DNA from 3 places in the Nitrobacter vulgaris genome. Region 3 is predicted to be linked to each of the others. Evidence: predicted binding sites of a transcription regulator. Region 3 holds the regulator's gene; each other region holds the start of a gene.

Region 1 (4,792 bases), on a different contig from region 3:
GAAAGCTATCGACCAGTTATGGGAGGCACTTCGGTGCCTTGATACTGATCCGATGAGGTTGCTCGATATTGAATCGATGGCCATCCCAGGATGGATTCGGCAATGGCTTCGATCAGGTTCTAGCCGGGTCGATATCGATCGAGCATTTGCCACCGGTCATCTCTAAGCCCATCACATCGTCACGTCAGAGCGCTCTGTTGGAGAGCGTATGGCGAACACTGGCCATGGTATGTTCTACTTTCGTCGCTGGCCGATGCCTCATGAGACCGAAAAAATCCGCTCTTGGGTAGGCCACGGTCGATCCAACAACTCTGCCAGGAAGGACCCACCCGACTCCCAAAAAAAGGCCGTAAACCGCTACTTAAGTTACTGTAATAATTACAATTGTTTTCGGATAATCGGTTCTGCTACCGGGCACTTACCCTCTGTTTTTCGGGGGTGTTCTCCGGAGCGGAAAGCGGCGGACTGGGGAAAGTGAGAACGGTCGTGCGGGTGCGGGGTTTCGAATGGACTCATTAGGTGCAAGCCCGCACCATCATCAACCGTCACACTTCACACCGAAACACACTACGAGGAGAAAATAACTTGTCGCGCTTCTTCTACGATGCGGACGCTGCGAAGCCGTTTCTTTCGGTCCGCTTAAACAGTCACTTGATGGGTCGGATCGATGAGGCCCGACTCCGGCTGAAAATATCGCGGTCCGACCTAGTTCGCCGGGCGATCAACGACATGCTGGACAAAATGCAGATCGCAGAATCGGCGTAAGCAACGTCGCACCTAACACCACCCCAGACACACCAAAGGCCGCTCTGGAAAGCGGCCTAGGTGAGACTATTCGACAACCAAAACTGAGATTGAAGAATGCACGAAAATACTGAGAAAAGCAAGATTGAAGTAAACGTGAGTCGCTTTCGCCGCGCCATCGATTTCACTGATGAATTCACTTCCGGAGAACGGGCAATAGCAGGGGTGATTGCCGATCACTTCAACAAAGAAGAAGGGTACTCATTCCCAACATACAAATATCTTGAACATGTCTACGGCTTTAGCTCTTCCATGGTCGCCAAAACGATCGATAAGATCAAACGCGATTGGATGACTGTGGATGGCTCAAAACGGAATAATTCTTACCGCCTAAATATGTTGAAAGCCGAATCGGTTTTGAAAGAACTTAAGAAGGCTCGTGAGGAATGGAAGTCGCGAGACAAGGACGAAGTGGGTGATGATTCCACCGTGTCAGAGAGCGCGCCACGACGGGCTGCCCGTTCGAACAGAGCGCAACGGCGTGTCCGTGAAAGCGACACGGAATGTGGTTCTAACCGACAAGGGGGTGTCGCGGAGGACGACAAGGGTACTTCTCAGGAAGAAGTAGGTGCTGCTCAGGAAGAAGTAGGTACTTCTCAGGAAGCAGTAAGCGAACTGCTCAGGAAGAAGCCTAATGTCCAACCTAACGCCCAATGTAACGCCCAATATGATTGTCCAAATATAAAAGAATCCCCGAACTGTCGTCGGGGCAGCGCGCATAATGCTGAGAGTGACGCGCCTTCGGCGTCTTCCGGCATAGATGAAAAAGCTCAGCCGGAGAACTCTAGCAAGCCGGTGTCGAAACACGGAGCTTACCAGTCGTTAGAAAGAATGCTGGCCGCGCAACCTAAAGAAACCGGTGATGAAGAGCATCCTAGGGGTCGTGGCGTCGATAGAGGTGCATCAGTTCGATTCTGGAATTTGGTGAAGGACGGTGTTCATTGGCGTCGAATAGAGATCGCCTATGACCGTCACATCAGACTACAAGCCAGGCAAGAACTATACGCGAGATCGTTGTGTTCGTTCCTCAGAGATATGGACGAGGATATCGTGTCGCCGGATTCCTACTACTATGTAGCTCCGGAGGAAGGTGACAGTGACGAGCCTGTGCTTCCGGAAGTGGCGAACAATGACAATCAACGATCCCAGCAAAAGCGAGCGGTGGGAGAAGAGTGGTATCACTACCACGAAGATCCACGGTTTTAGGACTCGGTCCTAAAGTTAGCGGTCTGGCGAAACAATGACCCGGCAGGAACTAAGACTGCCGGGACATCTACAGCTAGCCGGCCCTTTCCAACGCCTTTCTTTGCCGCGACGTTGTCCACCGATGCGATACCGTATACGGGTATAGGGCCATCAAAGCAGCCAGACCTAAAAACGCACCAGCGAGGATCTTAGGGGCCGCAGAGGGGTCATCGCTGGAACACATGCCCCGGGTCGGTATTCTTAGATCATGAGCGCCTTATGCAAGATGATCTTCGCTTTCGCGATCGTGGCATTGCCGACATGCTCATTTGCTCAAGATCAAAGCCGGGTGGATGGACGGTTGGATGGCCGGGTGGAAAGCCGCATACCACGGGATTTCAGACAGCATCAAACCACCCCCGAACCGGAGCGTCCGCTTTTTACCCCGTGCTTCCGCGCCCTTAGGAGGCCGAACGGCGCGCTAGTCGTGCTGAACTGTCAGCCATTTCCGCCGTAGGAAGCAGATTGCCGGGTGTAGATGCAGGTAACTGAGCGGCCCCCCGATTACGACGCCTCTCCTGGCCGCGACGTTGGCGCTGGGTGCGAGCCTTCCCCCCTCTGAATCCCACATTCCAGTTTCTCCAGGTAAAGTCTCAGATCGTTCTGGAGGTGCACCAGGACCCGCGCCGCACCCGTGCAGTCGAGCTCGGCATCCAACAGCGCCTGCATCTCGCGGGAAGTTTTCCTGATGTCTCGGCGAATGCGGGCGATGTTCTGTTTCAGTCGGGCTTGATTGATGTCCATGGCCGATCTATAAAGAACAAATAGGGAACACACTTCAAGCGCAAAATGAAGCCGAGCCTCAGAAAATGTCCCGTCTCCCAGAACACATGACCATGAGCCCCGACCAAGCCGTGACCCTCAGGATGTTAGCCTTGGAAGCCTACCAGGAGCGGATGTTCGATTTCCGCCTTACCCATCAGGAGGCGCAGCGCCGAATTGATGAGTTGAAAAGGGAAATCGCCCTCGCCGATTCCTTCTAGCCGCCCGTCGCGACAAGCCCGGACCACCGTTTGGCGGGGTGCGTTTAGGCCTCGTGGAAAGACACTGGCGCCAGGGGGCTTTGTTCACAAGGCCGTGGCCCAGCGGCCCAATAGGAACGACAAGGAGGTGAGAAGATTAAACCTTGTGGAAGTCCCCCCAGCTTCCACCCCCGGAAAAGAGCCCGCCATTCCCCCGTGGCGGGTTTCTTTTTTTGAAACCTCGGAGACCTTCGCGATACTAACTACGAGGCACCCGTCGAGGTTGAAATGAGCAAACTACTCCCCTGTCCGTTTTGCGGTGAGCAACCGAATCTTTGGTCGGAGCGCGACCGCAACCCGGAGCTGGATAGGATTAGGGACAGGGCTCACATCGAGTGCGTAAACCCGCTCTGTAAATCCCAGCCTTCCACGGCTGCCGTCGCTACGATTTCGGATGAGGCAAAAGAGCGTGCAAGCGAATTTTGGAATACTCGTCATGAGGCGGAGGAAGTCGGCTGGATCACGCGCTGAAAACTACATCAGACGCGACAACACAGAGCAGTCCGCTGAGGCGATTCTAGATTGATCTCAGGGGCAGGACCATACTATTGGTTGCCACCATGCCAGCGCTCGAAAAGAATACAGAAGTAGAAATGCAATATTCCAAACTATCGTTTGCCGCCTCGCCCCTTGCTTCCCGTATAAAGAGCATTTTATTATTATGTGGTGATATTTACAACTATAAGTTTATTGACGGAATCATCATATGCGTGGTATTAAGTAGGTAATATCGCCACTGTACCATACACAATCTGAACCGAACCGCCTTAAGGCGGTCTTTTTCATTTCTACCCCAGCCCGCGCCTTTCAAGGCGGCGGGTTTTTTCGTGTTTGAAGGAAAAACTACATGTCTGATCTCACTGATTTAACCTACTCCCCCATGGTCAGGGTCTCTCTCGCCTTGCCGCAGAAACTCCTCAAAGCACTCGACGCCCAAGCAACAAAGGATGACGCCAGCGCACCCAACCGTTCCAGCGTAATCCGGCGATACCTGATCGGTGGTTTGCGCCGCGAGGCCGCGTGATGCAGGCCCTTGAAGATGTATTGGCCGACGAATGCGATCGGAAGGGTCTCAGGCCGACGCCTGAGGCATTCCGGAAGATGCTCACCGAGGCAATCGGTCGCCTAGACTCCCACCGCATGATCTCCTTGCCGCAAGGATCGATCAGCTTGCCGGATTTCGTCCGTTCCTTCGTTTCAGAGCCGGAGACAGCCTCCAAGAACGATCATCGTAAACCGAGCCGGAATTTGACAGCCGAGATGAAGCAAGAAATTGCCGAAACCCGCAGCCGGTCGCTTCCCTCGGATTGGTCTGCCGTCCGCGAACGCATGACCGGCAAAACTGCCCAGATGATGGATGAAATCGCAGCCGCTCGCAAAGGGACAGCGCGGTAATGAAAACGATCAATCAAGTCCGGTCCGAAGCCATAGAGCGCAATCGGGCCTTTTCTGAAGTGATAAACCTACGCGACGCCATATCGGATGCCCGTAAGCGTCTCGCATCGATTGAAGCCGATCTAGCCGCACGGCCACGACAACCCACCGACAACCGCGACCGAATCCGCACCCATATCGCGGACCTTGAATCGAGTCTTGCCGAGGCTGAGGCTTGGTGCAGAGAGATCAACCCCGATCAGCTTCTTGAGTATGATACTAAGATTGCCGCCGCAGAAGAGGCCGCTAGGGTGGCAAGGGAGGCTGAGGAAGCTGCTTCAGCGATC
Region 2 (5,436 bases), on a different contig from region 3:
GCGTCTCGCGATTGTAGCGCTTGCCCTTGCAGGTGTCGCAGGTGACGTAAACATCGGGGAGGAAGTGCATCTCGATCTTGATGACTCCATCGCCCTGGCAGGCCTCGCAGCGCCCACCTTTGACGTTGAAGGAGAAGCGGCCTGGCGCATAACCGCGAGCCTTGGCTTCCGGCAGGCCGGCGAACCACTCACGGATCGGCGTAAAGGCGCCGGTGTAGGTCGCAGGATTCGAGCGCGGTGTACGCCCGATTGGCGACTGGTCGATGTCGATGATCTTGTCGATGTGCTCCAGACCCTCGATGCGGTCGTGGGGCGCGGGGGGATCGCTCGCATTGTTCAGCTTCCGCGCGATCGCCTTGTAAAGCGTGTCGATCAGCAGTGTCGACTTCCCGCCACCGGAAACACCCGTGATGCAGGTGAACAGACCGAGCGGAACTTCCGCGGTGACGTTCTTGAGGTTGTTGCCGCGCGCATTGACCACCTTGATGGTGCGGCGATGGTTGGGCGGCCGCCGATCCGGCACCTCGACCGCCAGTTCGCCGGTGAGATACTTGCCGGTCAGCGACTTCGGGTTGCGCATGATATCGGCCGGCGTGCCCTGCGCGACGATATGGCCGCCATGAACGCCGGCGCCGGGTCCGATATCGAGCACATGGTCGGCGAGGCGGATGGCATCCTCATCGTGCTCTACGACGATCACCGTGTTGCCAAGATTGCGAAGCCGCTTCAGAGTTTCAAGCAGGCGGGCGTTGTCGCGCTGGTGCAAGCCGATGGAAGGCTCGTCCAGCACATACAGTACGCCGGTCAGGCCTGAACCGATCTGCGAAGCAAGCCGAATGCGCTGGCTCTCGCCGCCTGACAGCGTGCCGGAAGCGCGTGACAGCGTAAGATAATTAAGGCCAACGTCGAGCAGAAACGACAGTCGCTCGCGGATCTCCTTGAGTACGCGGCCGGCAATTTCGTTCTGCTGCACCGAGAGCACTGTCGGAACGGTCTCGAACCATTCGCCGGCAAGACGAACAGACAGTTCGCTGATCTCGCCGATGTGCTTGCCCCCGATCTTGACGCACAGTGCCTCCTGCTTGAGCCGATAGCCCTTGCAGGAATCGCACGGCACGTCGGAGAAATATTTTCCAAGCTCCTCGCGCGCCCATTCGCTTTCGGTTTCGCGATAACGACGATCGATGTTGGGGATAATGCCTTCGAATGGCTTCCTGGTTTCGTAGGAGCGCACGCCGTCTTCATAGGAGAACTTGATCTCACTGTCGCCCGAGCCATGCAAAAGCGCGGCCTGCGTCTTCTTCGGCAAGTCCTTCCATTTGGTATCCAGAGCGAATTTGTAAAATTTGCCAAGCGCGGTGAGGGTCTGCAAGTAGTATGGTGACGACGATTTTGCCCACGGTGCGATCGCGCCTTTGCGCAGCGTCAATTCCCTGTTCGGGATGACGAGATCTTCATCGACGTGCTGCTCGATACCGAGACCACCGCATTTCGGGCAGGCGCCGTAGGGATTATTGAACGAGAACAGCCGCGGTTCGATCTCAGGAAGTGTGAAGCCGGACACGGGGCACGCGAACTTTTCCGAGAACAGGATGCGTTCAGGACCGCTCTTGTCGTGGATCTTCGCGATTTTCTTCTTTTCGCCCTCTCCGGCGAGAGGTGAAGGAGGCGCGTCCGCATATTCGATCACCGCCAGCCCCTCTGCGAGCTTCAAAGCAGTCTCGAATGACTCAGCCAGCCGCTGGCCCAGATCCGGCCTTACAACGATGCGGTCGACTACCACGTCGATATCGTGCGGAAACTTTTTATCCAGAGTGGGAGCATCGGCAAGTTCGTAAAAAGCTCCGTCGATCTTGACGCGCTGAAAACCCTTTTTGAGATACTCTGCCAGTTCTTTTCGATACTCGCCCTTTCGGCCGCGAACGACCGGCGCCAGCAGATAGAGCCGCGTGCCATCGGGCAGCGCCAATACCCGGTCGACCATCTGCGACACCGTCTGGCTTTCGATCGGCAGGCCGGTTGCGGGCGAATAGGGCACGCCGACGCGCGCCCACAATAGCCGCATGTAATCGTAGATCTCGGTCACGGTCCCCACGGTCGAGCGCGGATTCTTCGAAGTCGTTTTCTGCTCGATGGAGATCGCCGGCGACAGCCCGTCGATCTGATCGACGTCGGGCTTCTGCATCATCTCCAGAAACTGGCGCGCGTAAGCCGACAGGGACTCGACATAGCGGCGCTGACCCTCGGCATAGATGGTGTCAAACGCCAGCGAGGACTTGCCAGAGCCGGAGAGGCCGGTGAACACCACGAGTTTGTCGCGTGGGATTTCCAGATCGACATTCTTGAGGTTGTGTTCGCGAGCGCCGCGAATCGTGATGGCGCGACTCGCGGGACTCAATTGTTGCCGCTTCGCCTTGATGACTTCGTCCATGACAGGCTTTTCCGGATGCAGAAGCCGCACCGCGTTTGGGCGCGCCCCGCCGGGCAATCCCCGGAGTGGCGCCATCTGTAGCAGTCTGTGGAACGTAGATAGAACAGCGGGCGATTTCCAGAGGGCGTCAGCGATCATCCCCGATTTCATCGGGAGGAGCAGCACGGCGTATCAGTAGGCTGCCCGTTGGCGGGGTTGCCTGCGACCCTTGGCTCAAACAAAAAGGCCGGCAAAAAGCCGGCCTTTCAAGTTTTCCAAGAACGTCGGATCAGACGCGATCAGTACCGTGCAATGGCTGGGCCACCCCAGCGGTAATTGATGCGCGCCGTGACGAGATCCACGTCCTGGCCGATATTGTCGGTTCCAAACAGCGTACCGGCGGCCCCTGCAACACCATTGTTGATGAAGGTATATCTGTTGCTACCCATAAAGATGTGATCGTACTCGAATCCGAGCGACCAGTTTGGCGCAAATCCATATTCGAGGCCGACGCCGACCGTAGCGCCCCAGTCGGTATTATTGACGTTGTTGGTCACCTGAACGCCAGTCAGGGTGCCAAGGCTCCGGTATCGGTTAGAGGTCACGGCGGCGCCGCCCTTCACGTAAAGCAACGTGGCATCCCAAGCATACCCGACCTGGCCAGTGAACAGGCCGAACGCACCCAGATGGCTGTCGTTGGTGAAGGCAGGGAAGGCGAGGCTGGCACGGCGACCACTTATATCGGCCCAGTTACCCTGAGCTTCCAGCCCGAACACCCAATTGCTGCTCTGCCAGCGATAGCCGATCTGACCACCGGCCGTGCCGCCGGTTGCGTCATGGCAACCTTCACGCGCCACGACAACCCCTGCGGGCGTCGTGAAGTCCCAGCAATTGCGGCTCGATCCCCAGCCACCGTTCGCGCCGATGTAGAAGCCGCTCCAATCGTAAATCGCGGCCACCATCGGAGGGGCCTTCGTATATGGACGCGGGGCAAGGTCGGCCGCAGTGGCGGGCGCGGCACCAAGGCCAATAGCGAGAGCACCGACGGCCCCAATCAGAAACTTGTTCATTTCAATCCCCGGATTTTTGCTTTAATTTCAACAACTAAAGCGCGAGCGCTGCTAGTTACCCCGAAACTTGTGAATCAGTTATACCCTCAGGCGCGGCAAATTGCCGTCTCTCAAATGCAACACTCTAGGTCAAATTGGTTGTCCCCGCGGGCGGAGTATCTCGGCGAGAGGTCTGCGCGGACTTTTGGGCTTATTCTTGAGAACAAATAAAGAACATTATACCATACTCGATCCGTGGATAACCCGGCGATGAGCCTCTCGGCGCGGCGAGGGGAGTGTAGGCTGCTTGAACGCCGTCACGGCTCGATTTTGAAGCGGCAACATCCGTTTGGGTTAGCACCGGTTTTGAGCTAGCAATCGGGAATTGGGGACATGGAGAACGGCGATGGCGGGTAGCGTGAACAAAGTTATTCTGATTGGCAATCTCGGAGCCGACCCGGAAATCAAGCGGACCCAGGACGGACGGCCGATCGCCAATCTGCGGATTGCAACCTCTGAAACCTGGCGCGACAGGACCAGCGGCGAGCGCAAGGAAAAAACAGAGTGGCATCGCGTCGTGATTTTCAACGAAGGCCTCTGCAAGGTTGTTGAGCAGTATTTGAAGAAAGGCTCCAAGGTCTACATCGAGGGTCAGTTGCAGACCCGAAAATGGACCGACCAAAGCGGTGTCGAAAAATACTCCACCGAAGTGGTGCTACAGAATTTCAATTCGACTCTGACAATGCTCGATGGCCGCAACAGCGGCGGTGGCGGCAACTTCGGATCTGACGATTCCGGCGGCGACTTCGGGTCCGGAAGTCCGTCAGGCGGAGCGCCGCGCCGCGCCGCGGCCGCCGGTAGCCACCGCAGCGACATGGACGACGACATTCCGTTTTAGCGAGTGAAAATAACCTGGTGTTTACTGCGCCGGTTTTTGGCGATCCCGGCAGGATTCGAACCTGCAACCCGCGGAGTAGAAATCCGCTACTCTATCCAGTTGAGCTACGGGACCGTTTAAAGCTTCATCTCCCAAAAGCTTCATCTCACCGCAATATGAAAAAACCGCCTTCGCGCCAAGTCCGATCCGAACCATTTCGATCGGGCGGGCGACAAACAGGTGCGATCCGTTCGTCTCGAGTGCGTACAGACGCCTCGTACGGGCAGTCCGAGGACGATGAATCGGAATTCCTTTGCGCTGGACTTATACTGTAGCGATACGGGATAAGGCAATGAATCTGCTACATTTTGGTGCATTTTCTGGCACGGGCGGTTTGATTCTGACATTCGCATCCCGTTCAGGCCGGTGTCGCGAAGTTAAAAACGAACGACCAACAGCAAGTATAACCTGTTAGTGGAGTTTTGGCCGTGATCGTGTTTCGAACTCGCGGCCCATGGATTGCAAGTGTCAAATTCGATTTCGATCCCGCACAGCGCAGAACTCTGACCCGGGAACACCCCAGCGACATTTATGCGCGCAGGAGCTTTTTATGACCAGGATGGTTCGCGCCGTAGCCCTCTGTGCGACCTTACTCATCGGGCTTGGATCAGTTGCCCTGGCAGCAGATAAAGCCTTCAAGCGGGATGATCTTGCCGACGCGGCAATCAAGCTCGAGGCTCAGATCAAGAGCGAAGCAGGCACTATCACCAAATCGGCCCCGACTTTGCGCGCCGATGCCGACGCGGCCTTCAAACGAGCCGATTTTCGCAGCGGTCTTCAGATACTCGGCCAGATCTCAACGGTCGTACCAGCCGACAGCGGCAACTGGCTGCGCCTGGCACGGACAATCTTCCAGATCAGACCCACCACAAGTCAGGAACAAACCTTTCTGCTCGAACGAGCATCCACCGCCGCCTATCTCGCCTACCAGCGAGCGAACGATTCTGCTGTCGAAGCTGATGCATTAGCGGTTCTCGGGCGCGCATTTTCGGATCGAAAGCTGTGGCGGCCAGCCCTCGACACGTTGCGGCTTTCGCTTG
Region 3 (5,436 bases):
TTTACGGTCATCTGTTCGATACCGAGCAGCCCGACGCGGCGAACTTCGTATCCCAACTCAATCCGCAATCGCTTCAAACTCTGTCCGGCTGCATGGTTGAGCCCGCTCTCGCCCGAGAGGATGACGGAGGTTCAGTGCAGTTCGAACGGCAGGGCTATTTCTGCCGGGATAAGGATTCGTCTCCCGGCAGCCTTGTGTTCAACCGGACGGTCGGCCTGCGCGACACCTGGGCCAAGGTCGCGGCGACCGGCTCCTGATTTCACCGGTATTCCGTATCCGTTCCACTGTTCGCCGTGCAGCCTCTTCCGCTAGCATCGCCGCGAGGGCGTGAAGGGGCAGCCGGATGGCGGAGCGGGGCAGGGCTCGCGATCGGAGGGGAGGGTACGCAGGAACGTGGCCGACGCGGCAGGCCGTCGCTGCTCCTTCACAAATGCCTTCGGGCACCTTACCGGCAATGGTGGCGCGACTGCGAGCCTGGGCTGGCGCGGAAGCGGCAGCCGGCCAACTCTTGCCGTGGGTACCGGTGGCATTTGGCACAGGTATTGCGATCTATTTTTCGGCCGATCACGAGCCCGTTCTCTGGGTTGTCTCCGCGACCGCCGTAGCTCTGTTTGTGGTGGCGCTGCTCTTGCGCCGGCATCGGATGTTTGCCGCCGCTGTCATGGTCGCGGCGGTCGCCGCAGGATTTGCCGTCGCCACGATCAAGACGGCACAGGTTTCCCACGTTGTCCTGACGCGGCCGATGTACACGCCCTTGCTCCAGGGCTTCGTCGAAACCAGCGAGGTGCGCGAGCGGACCGATAGATTTGTTCTGCGCGTCGTTCGGATGGATAATCGGCGGTCGCACATCAAGCTCGATCGCGTGCGGCTGTCGGTCAGGAAGGGTGCCGCGCCCGCCGTTGGGAGCTTCGTGGAGTTGAAAGCGCGATTGCAGCCGCCGCTTACGCCCGTGCGGCCCGGAAGCTACGACTTCGCCCGCGATATGTATTTCCATGGCATTGGCGCGTCCGGCTTCGTCATGGGCGCCATCAGGACCGTGAGCTCTCCGCATGGTGGTGGGCTCGCATTGCGCTATGCCGCGCTGATGCAGGAGTTGCGCGATACCATCGACGCCCGCATCCGTCTTGTTCTCAGCGACGACTCGCGGGCCATTGCCACCGCGCTTCTGACCGGACGGCGCGACGCCATCACGACGCCGGTTAATGAGGCGATGTTCATTTCGGGATTGGGCCATGTGCTTTCGATTTCCGGCTATCATATGGCCGTCGTCGCTGGCGTGGTCTTCTTCGCGGTGCGTGCGCTGTTGGCGCTGGTTCCGGCGTTGACGGCAACCTTCCCGATCAAGAAGTGGTCGGCGGCTGCGGCGCTTGCGGCAGCCGCCTTTTATCTTCTGCTGTCGGGCGCCGAGGTTGCGACCCAGCGCTCGTTCTTCATGACGGCGGTGGTGCTGATCGCGATCATGGTGGACAGGCGCGCTATTACGTTTCGCACACTCGCGGTGGCGGCGATGATCGTGCTTGCGATTGCGCCGGAGTCATTGATCCACCCGAGCTTTCAAATGTCGTTCGCGGCGACGCTCGGGTTGGTGGCGCTAGTTCAGGTCGGGATGCCGAAGATGCTTGCAACCCCCGATCACTCGCCGACGGCGAGGGCCGCTCTGTGGGGTGGACGCGAAATCGCCATGCTGGCGCTGGCGTCACTCGTGGCCGGACTCGCGACCACGCCGTATGTCGCGTTCCATTTCCATCGGGTGACGCCATACGGCATTGTTGCGAACCTGCTGGCGATGCCGGTGATCTCGGCGCTGGTGATGCCGGCCGGGCTTCTCGGACTTGCGGCCATGCCGTTTGGCTTCGACGGCGTGTTCTGGCGGCTGATGGACTTTGGCATCGAATGGATGGTCGCTGTGGCTCAATGGGTAGCGGCGCTTCCGGGCGCCATCGGTCATACGGCTGCTTTTGGAACGGGGCCGCTGCTCGCGGCGACCGCGGGCATCATTCTGCTCGGACTGTTGAGAACACCGCTGCGCTGGAGCGGCGCGGTTGTGGTCGCGCTGGCGATCGTGTGGTCATTTGCGGTGACGCCGCCGGATATCCTGATCTCCGCGGAAGGTCGCAATGTCGCCGTGAGGGGCGGGGACGGCCGGCTGCGCCTCATCAGTACGAGTAAGGACTCTTTCACGGTCAGGGAATGGCTTGCCGCCGACGGGGATGGGCGTGGGTCTGCCGACCCTACGCTGGCGGAAGGCGTCTCATGCGACGATGAGGGCTGCGTGGTCAAGGTGAGTGGAGGTGGACTTGTCGCGCTTACGCGGCGTCCGGAGGCGATGCAGGATGATTGTACGCGGGCGGAGCTCATGGTGACGCCGTGGCAGGCTCCGGAGGGGTGCCCAGCGCAGGTGATCGATCAAAACAGGCTGCGGCGTGAAGGCGCTCTTGCCTTGTGGCGAACCCCAAGTGCTTCAAGATCTGGTGCTTCAAGATCCGGCTTTGCTGTTGATGCCGCACGTCCTGTCGGCGTCGATCGTCCCTGGTCATCCGCTGCCGTCGATGAACAGTCGGCACAGCTGCAATCAAAACCGGAACCCCCGGCCGACGCCACGCCGGTGCCCGAGGATCTCCAGCCGGACGATTGAACGGCTCGTCCACGGTTGGAGCCTTTCGCTCCTGATGAAATCAGTACTTGCGGTAAATGCCGATCAGTCTGCCCTGGATCTGGACCCGATTGGGCGGAAGTATGCGAACTTCGTAAGCCGTGTTCGCCGGCTCCAGCGCGATCGAAGCGCCGCGACGGCGGAAGCGTTTCAACGTCGCTTCCTCGTCGTCGATCAGGGCAACGACGATGTCGCCGGTATCAGCGGTCTGGTTCCGCTGGATCAACGCAAGATCGCCATCGAGAATTCCGGCATCGACCATGGAATCGCCGCGTACCTCAAGCGCGTAGTGTTCGCCGGTACCAAGCATGTCGGGCGGCACGCTGACGGTGTGGCTGCAGGTCTGCAACGCTTCGATCGGCGTGCCGGCTGCAATCCGTCCCATCACCGGAACGGCGACCGGACGTTCCGCATCGTCGACGACAGCGCCGCCGCTGCTGCGGCGGACTTTGCCCAGATTGCCTTCGATGACGCTCGGTGTGAAACCGCGACGGCCGCCGCCGCCGCTGGCGGCGAGTTCGGGCAGTTTGATGACTTCGATGGCGCGGGCGCGGTTGGGCAGACGGCGGATGAATCCTCGTTCTTCCAGCGCGGTAATCAGGCGATGGATGCCGGACTTCGAGCGCAGGTCGAGCGCGTCCTTCATTTCATCGAACGAGGGCGGCACGCCGGATTCTTTCAGCCGTTCGTTGATAAAACGCAGGAGTTCATACTGTTTGCGCGTGAGCATCCCGACCCAGTCCCTGGTTGATGGGTTCTTGCCAACTAGGGGACATCGGGCCTGCAGCCCTTATAACCCCGCGGCACGAACCTCGAAACAAATCATGAACATACACTATATGTTCGATATGTGTTCCGCAACCCTTTAATTTAAGGTCAACAAAGCGACGTTTTATGACAGCGAAAGCTTAATGATGGCGCAGGGCTCGCCTTTGCTTGCAGCCGGCGCAAATGGCGTGCGGATTACGAGAGCCTCTGCCGCAGCGAGTTTTCCCATCAGCGAGCTGTCCTGATGCCCGATCGGCGTCGCGACCGGCAAGCCGTCCGTCGAGGGTGTGAGTCGGGCGCGCAGATAATCCTGCCTGGCTTGATTGGCGCTAACATCGCTGCCGAGCAGCGCCGGTTCAATGCAGTGGTGCACATCTTCACGCCCCGATAGCGCGCGAATCAGCGGCACCATGAACAGAAACGCGCAGATGTAGGACGAGACGGGATTGCCGGGGAGGCCGATCACCCGCATCGGGCCTAGACGTCCGTGCATCATCGGCTTGCCCGGCCGCAGTGCGATCCGCCAGAACGCAATCTCCACGCCTTCCGCCTCCAGTGCACGCTTGACGAAGTCATGGTCGCCGACCGACGCGCCGCCGGTCGTAACCAGAATGTCGGCGCCGCTCTCGCGGGCGCGGCGGATCGCGGCGGTTGTGGCGTCCATTGTGTCGGCGGCGATACCGAGGTCGATCGCCTCGGCGCCTTCGCCTCGGGCGAGTGCGCGAAGCGCGTAGCCGTTGGACAAGATGATCTGGCCCGGACCGGGCGTCGCGCCCGGCAAAACCAGTTCGTCACCCGTGGCGAGCATCGCTATTGTGGGACGGCGATGCACCGGCAGGTCCGGATAGTTCATGCCGGCAGCAAGGGAAAGATGGCGGTCGGTGAGATGGCTGCTGGCCCGGATCAGGACGTCGCCCTCACGAAAATCCACGCCGGCAGGACGAATGTTCTTTCCGGGAGCAGTGGCTTCCTTGACGATGACGTGGTTGCCGTCGCGTTCGGTGTCTTCCTGGATCACGACTGTATCGGCGCTGTCCGGCACTACGCCGCCGGTGAAAATCCGTAAGGCCTCGCCGGTTTGCAGCGCGCGCTCGAGCGGCCGTCCCGCAGCGATCTCACCGATCACCTGTAGCCGCGCTGGAATTGTCGCGATGTCCGCTGCGCGCACCGCATAGCCGTCCATCGCCGACATTGCGACCGGCGGCTGAGTCCGGCGCGAGGGGAGATCGCGCGCCAACACCCGGCGATGCGCGGCTTCGAGAGCCACGGGTTCCTCCGGGAGCGGTTCGACTCCGGCAAGAACAGCCGCAAGGGCGTCGGCGACCGTCATCAGGGGCATGACCATTCTCCTAGAGCATTTTCCGGCCGTGCGATCAGCCGTAAGAAAATCCCCTCAATCAATAGCTTGCGCGTATTCTGATCGCAAAACCGGTATCCATTTTTGCGGAATACGCGCTAGGCGCGATGCGCCTGGCGGGCGCGTCAAACATCTACCGAACTCGCGGCTCGCATACAACGGTACTAAGAGCCAAAATGCCGCTTAACGACGCATTCGCGCGGCGGCTATGGTTCTGAGGCGGTATCCGTCACAAGATAGTGGCCGGACTTGCCGCCCTTTTTCTCGACGAGGTGAATGCCCTCGATCCGGACGCCGCGTTCCACGGCCTTGATCATGTCGTAGATCGTCAGGCAGGCGACGGATACCGCCGTGAGGGCTTCCATCTCTACTCCGGTCGGGCCGGAGACTTTGACGCTTGCGCGGACGCGGCAGCCCGGAATTCTCCTGTCGGCCTCGATGTCGAGCGTGACTTTCGACAGCGCCAGTGGATGGCAGAGTGGGATTAAATCCGAAGTGCGCTTGGCGGCCATGATGCCCGCAATGCGCGCAGTGCCGAGCACGTCGCCCTTCTTGGCGTTGCCGCTTTCAATCAAGTCGAGCGTCGCCCTGGTCATGACGACCTGGCCCTCGGCGACAGCAACGCGCTCGGTTGCGGGCTTTGCCGAGACATCGACCA

Evidence for each region. The regulator LexA, encoded in region 3, represses DNA repair genes until DNA is damaged. The targets are predictions, from matches to a motif close to TGTTCNNNNTGTGTTCNG.
Region 1: GGQ85_RS21095 (DUF3072 domain-containing protein) is a predicted target of LexA. The motif match lies at 2,806-2,823, and genes of this name have one in related genera.
Region 2: GGQ85_RS11550 (single-stranded DNA-binding protein) is a predicted target of LexA. The motif match lies at 3,679-3,696, and genes of this name have one in related genera.

What each region holds. Positions count from the first base shown of each region.
Region 1 covers NZ_JAVDPZ010000035.1:10,111-14,902, reverse strand. The annotation lists gene GGQ85_RS17045 (hypothetical protein) at 1-166, shown strand, start outside; gene GGQ85_RS20945 (ribbon-helix-helix domain-containing protein) at 520-765, shown strand; gene GGQ85_RS17040 (hypothetical protein) at 862-2,010, shown strand; gene GGQ85_RS17035 (hypothetical protein) at 2,554-2,793, opposite strand; gene GGQ85_RS21095 (DUF3072 domain-containing protein) at 2,925-3,032, shown strand; gene GGQ85_RS20940 (Lar family restriction alleviation protein) at 3,300-3,542, shown strand; gene GGQ85_RS17030 (hypothetical protein) at 3,919-4,095, shown strand; gene GGQ85_RS17025 (hypothetical protein) at 4,466-4,792, shown strand, end outside.
Region 2 covers NZ_JAVDPZ010000016.1:60,213-65,648, reverse strand. The annotation lists gene uvrA (excinuclease ABC subunit UvrA) at 1-2,431, opposite strand, end outside; gene GGQ85_RS11555 (outer membrane protein) at 2,710-3,480, opposite strand; gene GGQ85_RS11550 (single-stranded DNA-binding protein) at 3,866-4,357, shown strand; tRNA gene GGQ85_RS11545 (tRNA-Arg) at 4,395-4,471, opposite strand; gene GGQ85_RS11540 (alpha-2-macroglobulin family protein) at 4,947-5,436, shown strand, end outside.
Region 3 covers NZ_JAVDPZ010000001.1:118,473-123,908, forward strand. The annotation lists gene GGQ85_RS00565 (glutamine--tRNA ligase/YqeY domain fusion protein) at 1-257, shown strand, start outside; gene GGQ85_RS00570 (ComEC/Rec2 family competence protein) at 344-2,635, shown strand; gene lexA (transcriptional repressor LexA) at 2,676-3,383, opposite strand; gene GGQ85_RS00580 (molybdopterin molybdotransferase MoeA) at 3,546-4,760, opposite strand; gene moaC (cyclic pyranopterin monophosphate synthase MoaC) at 4,985-5,436, opposite strand, start outside.